DNA from 3 places in the Saccharopolyspora sp. NPDC002376 genome. Region 2 is predicted to be linked to each of the others. Evidence: riboswitches for the same ligand, from Rfam matches in the RefSeq annotation. Region 2 holds a riboswitch; each other region holds the start of a gene.
What was found. Region 2 has a riboswitch for glycine ahead of gcvH (glycine cleavage system protein GcvH). Riboswitches for the same ligand answer to the same signal wherever they lie in the genome.

Region 1 (2,254 bases), on a different contig from region 2:
ACGTCATCGGCGCCCTGGGGCGCGATCTGGAGCAGGTGCGGATCACCGATCTGCAGGAAGGCACCTTCTTCGCCGAGCTGGTGTTCGACGGGGACGTGCGGGTTTCGGCGCGGCCGAGCGACTCGGTTGCCCTGGCGTTGCGCATCGGGGTGCCGATCCACGCCGACGAGTCGGTGCTGGACGAGGCCGGGCTGATCATCCCGGACGAGCAGGAGGACGAGGTGGAGAAGTTCCGCGAGTTCCTCGACTCCGTGTCTCCCGAGGACTTCCGCGGCGCGGACACCTGAGGCGTCGCAGACCCGAGATCTGACATCCGGCCCCCGCTTGCAGTTGCAGGCGGGGGCCGGGTCGTCCCGGCGCCCGCGCGTCGCGTTGACCTCCTCGCGAGGCAGGCATACCGTCGGGTTACGCGAAATCGCCCTGGTGTGATTCAGCGGGTGAACCGCCGATGCGGCGGTGCTGCGCCGCTGGCTGTCGGCGGGGTGTTCGCGGCCCTGATCGCAATCGATTCGGGCGCTGGTGATCGTCGTCGGCGACAAGCCGGACGAGGGGAGGCAGGCGTGGTCGAGGAAGCGTCCAACGGGGATGCTGCCGCGGAGCAGGGTGGGCTGTTCCCAGACGCCTCGCTGCCGGACGAACTGGTCGGCTACCGGGGCCCGGCCGCCTGCCAGATCGCCGGCATCACTTACCGCCAGTTGGACTACTGGGCGCGCACCAAGCTGGTCGGCCCGTCCATACGCGGTGCGGCCGGTTCCGGCTCGCAACGGCTGTACTCGTTCAAGGACATCCTGGTGCTCAAGGTGGTCAAGCGCCTGCTGGACACAGGGGTGTCGCTGCACAACATCCGGGTCGCGGTGGAGCACCTGCGCAACCGCGGCGTCGAGGACCTGGCGCGGCTGACGTTGTTCAGCGACGGGACGACGGTCTACGAGTGCACCTCTGCCGAGGAGGTGGTCGACCTGCTGCAAGGTGGTCAGGGCGTGTTCGGCATCGCCGTCAGCGGTGCGATGCGCGAGATCAGCGGCACCATCCACGAGTTCCCGGCCGAGCGGGCCGACGGCGGCGAGATGGTGCAGGCGGCGGACGAGCTGTCCCGCCGTCGCCGGGACCGCCAGGCCGAGACCGGCTGACCAGCCCTGGCCGTGATCGAAAGACTGTGCCGCAGCTCGCATCAGAGGTCCGCGCGGGCCACCTGATCGGGTAGGCTGCGACACATCGCCGACCCCGTGCGGGAGAGTCCGGCCCGGCCTAGCCGCGGTCGGCGCCGAAGGAGCAAAACCTCCCCGACAACCTCTCAGGCCACCTGGACCGCACGGGCGAGATACCTCTGGAAAGAGGTGGTGCCATTCGCTGGCACCACCCGCCGACGGTGCAAGCCCGGTCCCCGGGTGAAGCTCTCAGGCGTTCGCTTCGCGGACGGTGACAGAGGGGGAGAGCAGCGCAGTCCTGGCTGTACTGCCGCCCCTGTGTTCGCCGCGATGATTGAGGTTTGGCGATGTCCGACGTGACCCACGACCGCATTCCCCTGGCCGCTCTGGAGCACGGCACGCCGTTCTCCGACCGGCACGTCGGGCCGTCCCCGGCCGAACTGGCCCGCATGCTCGACGTGATCGGCGTCGGTTCGCTGGAGGAACTGGGCCGCAGCGCGGTGCCGGACGCGATCCGCGAGGACGACCTGCGCTTGGCGCTGCCCCAGCCGGCCACCGAGACCGCTGCGCTTGCCGAGCTGCGCGACCTCGCGCGCCGCTGTCACCCGCACACCGAGATGATCGGGCTCGGTTACTACGGCACCACGACCCCGCCGGTCATCCTGCGCAACGTGTTGGAGAACCCGGCCTGGTACACCGCGTACACGCCGTACCAGCCGGAGATCTCACAGGGCCGGCTCGAGGCGCTGCTGAACTTCCAGACGATGGTGGCCGACCTGGCCGGGGTGCCGGTGGCCAACGCGTCCATGCTGGACGAGGCGACCGCCGCGGCCGAGGGCATGACGCTCGTGCGCCGCGCCGGCAAGTCCAAGTCGCCGCGCTTCCTGGTCGACTCCGACACGCTGCCGCAGACCATCGCGGTCATCCAGACCCGCGCCGAGCCGCTGGGCATCGAGGTCGTCGTCGCCGACCTGTCGGCAGGGCTGCCCGAGGACGAGTTCTTCGGCGCGCTGCTGTCCTACCCGGGTGCTTCGGGTTCGGTGCGCGACCACGAGCGGATCATCGCCGAGGCGCACGAGCGCGGGGCGAAGGTCGTGGTGGCGTCC
Region 2 (2,254 bases):
CATGACGTGCCAGATGTCCAGCAGTTCCTTGCGCACGGCGTCCTCGCCGCGCCAGGACAGCTCGTTGGCCAGCATGACGCCGCTGATGGACAGGCCGGACTCCGCGGCGCGCTCGAGCAGTTCCATGCCGGTGCGGAATGGCAGCCGCAGCTCGGTCTCGTCCGGTTTGATCCGGTCGGACCCGGTCGCGTCCTCGTCGACGACGAAACCACCGCCCACCGAGTAGTACACCGCGCTGTCCAGCTCGGCGTCCCCGGCGAAGGCGGTGAACCGCATGCCGTTCGGGTGCACCGGCAGCGACCTGCGGCGGTGCATCACCAGATCGCGGTCCGAGCTGAACCGGATCTCGTGCGTCCCGTCGAGGCACAGCCGCCCCGTCTCGCCGATCTCGACGACCCGGTCCGCCACCGCGGCCGGATCGACGACCTCCGGGCTGTGGCCCTCCAGGCCCAGCAGCACCGCCTTCGGGCTGCCGTGCCCGTGGCCGGTCGCCCCCAACGAACCGAACAGCTCCGCCTTGACCCGCGTGACCTGCGGCAACCGGCCCGCGTCGCGCAGTCGTCGCGCGAATCGCTTGGCCGCCCGCATCGGTCCCACGGTGTGCGAACTGGACGGTCCGATGCCCACTGAGAACAGGTCGAAGACACTGATCGCCATTGATCGCCTCCGCTGCTGCCCGGGTCCTACTGCCCGATCAGTTCGGCGTACTGCTCCGCGGTGAGCACAGCACCGGTACCGGTGGCGCGCACCTCCAGCAGCCAACCGCCGGCGAACGGCTCGGCGTTGACCAGCGCGGGATCATCCACAACGGACTCGTTGATCGCCACGACCTCGCCGGTGACCGGCGCGAACAGGTCGCTCACGGACTTGGTGGACTCCATCTCACCGCAGGTCTGCCCGGCCTCGATCTGCTCGCCGACCTCCGGCAGCTGCACGAAGACGATGTCGCCGAGCGCCTCGGCGGCGTGGTCGGTGATGCCGATGCGGACCAGCTCGTCGCGGTCCTCGATCCACTCGTGCTCTTCGGTGTAGCGCAGGTTCTGCGGCAGGGACATGGTGGGAGGCTCCAAGGCTGCTCGGAGGGCGCGGGCGCGCCCGGAAATGTGCTGGGCCTCCCCCTCTGTTTCGGGACCTGAGAGCTTCGCCGCAGACCTGCGACTTGCACCTTGGGTGGCGCGCCAGCGGTGGCGCGCGCTTTCCAGAGTTGCCTCGCCCGAACGGTCATGGGTGCCTGAGAGTTTGTGGGGAGTCTTGCTCCTTCGGCGCCTCGCAGCTGGTACGAGGTCTCTCCCGCACGGGGTCGACGGCCAGTATGCGATTGTCAGACTGCTCAGCAACGATAAACGTGCCTGTCTTGGTGTCACAATGCCCTCCCCAACTGACCGCCAAGGCGGCCGCTTCTCCAGGAGGCCGGTGATGCTCGACGTCCGAGCACTGGTCGAACGGGTCGGCCCGACCCTGCTGCGCTCGGTGGTCGTCCCGGAATCGACCGCGTGCGTCGGCGACGTGGTCATCGCCGAACCCGACCAGCACCTGACCGTCGTCGACGGCGACCTCGTGCTGGGCGTGGCCGTCGCGGACCGCGAGCAGGCGGCGTCACTGGTGCGCGTCTGCGGCGACCGGGGCGCTTCGGCGGTGCTGCTGAAACCGCCGGTCTCCGCCGATGAGCGCATCGTCGCCGCGGCCGAGGCGGCCGGGGTCGCGCTGGTCGAGGTCCGGTCGGAGACCGCGTGGGCCCAGCTGGTCTGGCTGATCAGGGCGGCGCTGGCCGGGACCGACATCGACGAGGCGGGCGCGCGCAGCCCCGGGGTCGGCGATCTGTTCCGGCTCGCCGACGCGGTGGCCGACGTGGTGGACGCGCCGGTCACGATCGAGGACGCGCGCTCCCAGGTGCTGGCCTACTCGGCCCGGCAGGACCTCACCGATCCCGCGCGGGTCTCGACGATCATGGGGCGCAGGCAGCCGGACGACGTGCTGGCCAAGTTCCGGGCGTACGGCACCTTCCGCAAGCTCAGCAAGGGCAGTTCGGCGATCTTCGTGCCCGCCCAGCAGGACGGCACGCTGCCCCGATTGGTCGTGCCGATCAGGATGGGCGGCGAGCTGCTCGGATCCATGTGGGCGGTGGTGCCCGAGGAGGTTTCCGAGGAGCGTGCGACGGCGTTCGCCGACACCGCACACCTGGTCGCGCTGCAGCTGCTGCGCTGGCGGGCGGTGGCCGACGCCGAGCGGCGGCGCAGCGCGGAGCAGGTGCGGC
Region 3 (2,254 bases), on a different contig from region 2:
GCGAGCGCCGCAAGAGATCCGACTAGGAGAAGACGTGCCCAGACCGACCACTCCCCGGCTGTCGCCGGAACGCATCCGCCGCGTCGGACTGGAGATCATCGACGCCGATGGCCTGGAAGCGCTGTCCATGCGCCGCCTCGCCGAACGCCTCGGAGTGCGCGCGGCCTCGCTGTACAACCACGTCGCGACCAAGGAAGAACTGCTGCACGAGATCGCCGAAGACGTGATGGGCTCGGTGGACGTCTCGGACTTCGAGCAGGACTGGACGACCGGCCTGCGCAGCTGGGCCCGCTCCTACCGCGCGGCGCTGGCGGCCCACCCCAACCTGGTGCCGTTCCTGGCCTACGGCCCGGCCCGCCGCGAGAACGCCCTGCGCCGAGCCGATGCGGTGCACGGCGGCCTGACCAGCGCGGGCTGGCCGCAGCGCTACGCCACGATGATCGGCGCCTCGACGAAGTACCTGGTGGTGGGCTCGGCGATGGGCTCGTTCAGCGGCGGCTTCCCGGACGACGCGGACCTCTACGGCGACCGCTTCCCCCACCTGAACAAGGCACACCTGCTCCGCGAACACGCAGCGGAAATCGACGCAGCCAGCTTCGAACTAGCCCTCGAAGCCCTCATCGACGGCCTGCAGAAGCAGTACCGAGAACTCACCGGCTAACGCTTGGGAGTCACTCATCGACTCCTTCCGGCGGAGGCACCGGGCCAAAGTCCCCTTCGATCGGACCACTCAAGCGCTTGACCAGTTCCGGGTCGGTATAGATGAGCGCCGTTGCCTTCCACTCGTGACGTCACCTTGATCGACTAACTCCGCGACGCTCTTGGGATCCCGCTGCTTCACTCCACTGGACCTCACGCTCTTTCAGAACTCCACAGCAAGTCGGCACGAGATCACTCATCCTTCCGGTTGACGTGGGTCACTGGTGGTTCGTAGCGTCCTTGACGCAGAACCGAATAGCGCGCCTACGACGTCGTGCGGGAGAGACTCCGGCCCTTCTCGGGACCGGGGCGCCGAAGGAGCAACACTCCCCAGCAAACTCTCAGGCACCGGCACCGCACGACACCAGGCGATCACGGAGAAAAGCAGAAGCATGCACTTCTCGCCCACGGTGCAAGCCACCTCCCGAGGTGGCGAAACTCTCAGGCCAATGACTCCGGGGAGACCGCCCGACCAGCGCAGCCCGCGCAGGTCGGGGTCGAGGTGTCCCCGATAAGGTTGGGCGCAGTGAGCTGACCGGCCCTCGACTGCCGACCGGCGCCCACCAGGAGGAGTCCCACCACCATGTCGTCGCCACGACAGACGCCCTTGCACCACGTGCACGAGGAACTCGGCGCCAACCTCACCGAGTTCGCCGGCTGGCAGATGCCGCTGCGCTACTCCGGTGACATCGCCGAGCACAACGCGGTGCGCACCGCGGCCGGCCTGTTCGACCTGAGCCACATGGGCGAGATCCGGATCAGCGGCCCGGAAGCCGCGGCCGCGCTGGACCACGCGCTGGTCGCCAACGCCTCCAGCATCACGCCCGGCCGCGCGCGCTACACCATGATCTGCAACGCGCAGGGCGGTGTGCTGGACGACCTGATCGTCTACCGCCTCGCCGAGCAGGAGTTCCTGGTGGTGGCCAACGCCGCGAACGCCGCCGTGGTCTCCGCCGAGCTGACCGAGCGGATCAGCGGGTTCGACGCCCAGCACGAGGACGTCTCCGATGACTACGCGCTGATCGCGATCCAGGGCCCGAACGCCGTCGCGATCCTCGCGCCGCTGACCGAGACCGACCTCTCCGGCGTCAAGTACTACGCGGGCTACCCGGCCCAGGTCGCGGGCAAGGACGTGCTGCTGGCGCGCACCGGCTACACCGGCGAGGACGGCTTCGAGCTGTTCACCGCGCCCGGCGACGCCGAGGCCGTGTGGCAGGCGCTGACCGAGTCGGGCGCGGAGCACGGGCTGCAGCCCGCCGGGCTGTCCTGCCGCGACACGCTGCGCCTGGAAGCCGGCATGCCGCTGTACGGCAACGAGCTGTCCGCCGAGCTCACGCCGTTCCACGCCAACCTCGGCCGGGTGGTCAAGCTCGACAAGACCGTCGACTTCGTCGGCAAGGAAGCGCTGGCCGCCGTCGCGGAGAAGCCCACCGAGCGCACCCTGGTCGGGCTCAGCACCGACCAGCGCCGCGCGCCCCGGCACGGCTACCGCGTGCTGGACGCCGACGGCGCCGAGATCGGCGTGGTCACCAGCGGCGCCCCGTCCCCGACCTTG

Region 1: it holds a riboswitch for glycine, as region 2 does, so the genes downstream of both, gcvP (aminomethyl-transferring glycine dehydrogenase) here and gcvH (glycine cleavage system protein GcvH) in region 2, are expected to answer to the same signal.
Region 3: it holds a riboswitch for glycine, as region 2 does, so the genes downstream of both, gcvT (glycine cleavage system aminomethyltransferase GcvT) here and gcvH (glycine cleavage system protein GcvH) in region 2, are expected to answer to the same signal.

The regions. Positions count from the first base shown of each region.
Region 1 covers NZ_JBSFBZ010000013.1:106,692-108,945, forward strand. Annotated here, with positions in the region: gene ACWCO2_RS12035 (bifunctional nuclease family protein) at 1-287, shown strand, start outside; gene ACWCO2_RS12040 (MerR family transcriptional regulator) at 561-1,130, shown strand; glycine riboswitch at 1,220-1,321, shown strand; gene gcvP (aminomethyl-transferring glycine dehydrogenase) at 1,496-2,254, shown strand, end outside.
Region 2 covers NZ_JBSFBZ010000010.1:3,537-5,790, reverse strand. Annotated here, with positions in the region: gene ACWCO2_RS09650 (L-serine ammonia-lyase) at 1-657, opposite strand, end outside; gene gcvH (glycine cleavage system protein GcvH) at 684-1,055, opposite strand; glycine riboswitch at 1,111-1,208, opposite strand; glycine riboswitch at 1,209-1,303, opposite strand; gene ACWCO2_RS09640 (PucR family transcriptional regulator) at 1,417-2,254, shown strand, end outside.
Region 3 covers NZ_JBSFBZ010000008.1:26,371-28,624, forward strand. Annotated here, with positions in the region: gene ACWCO2_RS08335 (TetR/AcrR family transcriptional regulator) at 35-661, shown strand; glycine riboswitch at 967-1,066, shown strand; glycine riboswitch at 1,067-1,165, shown strand; gene gcvT (glycine cleavage system aminomethyltransferase GcvT) at 1,283-2,254, shown strand, end outside.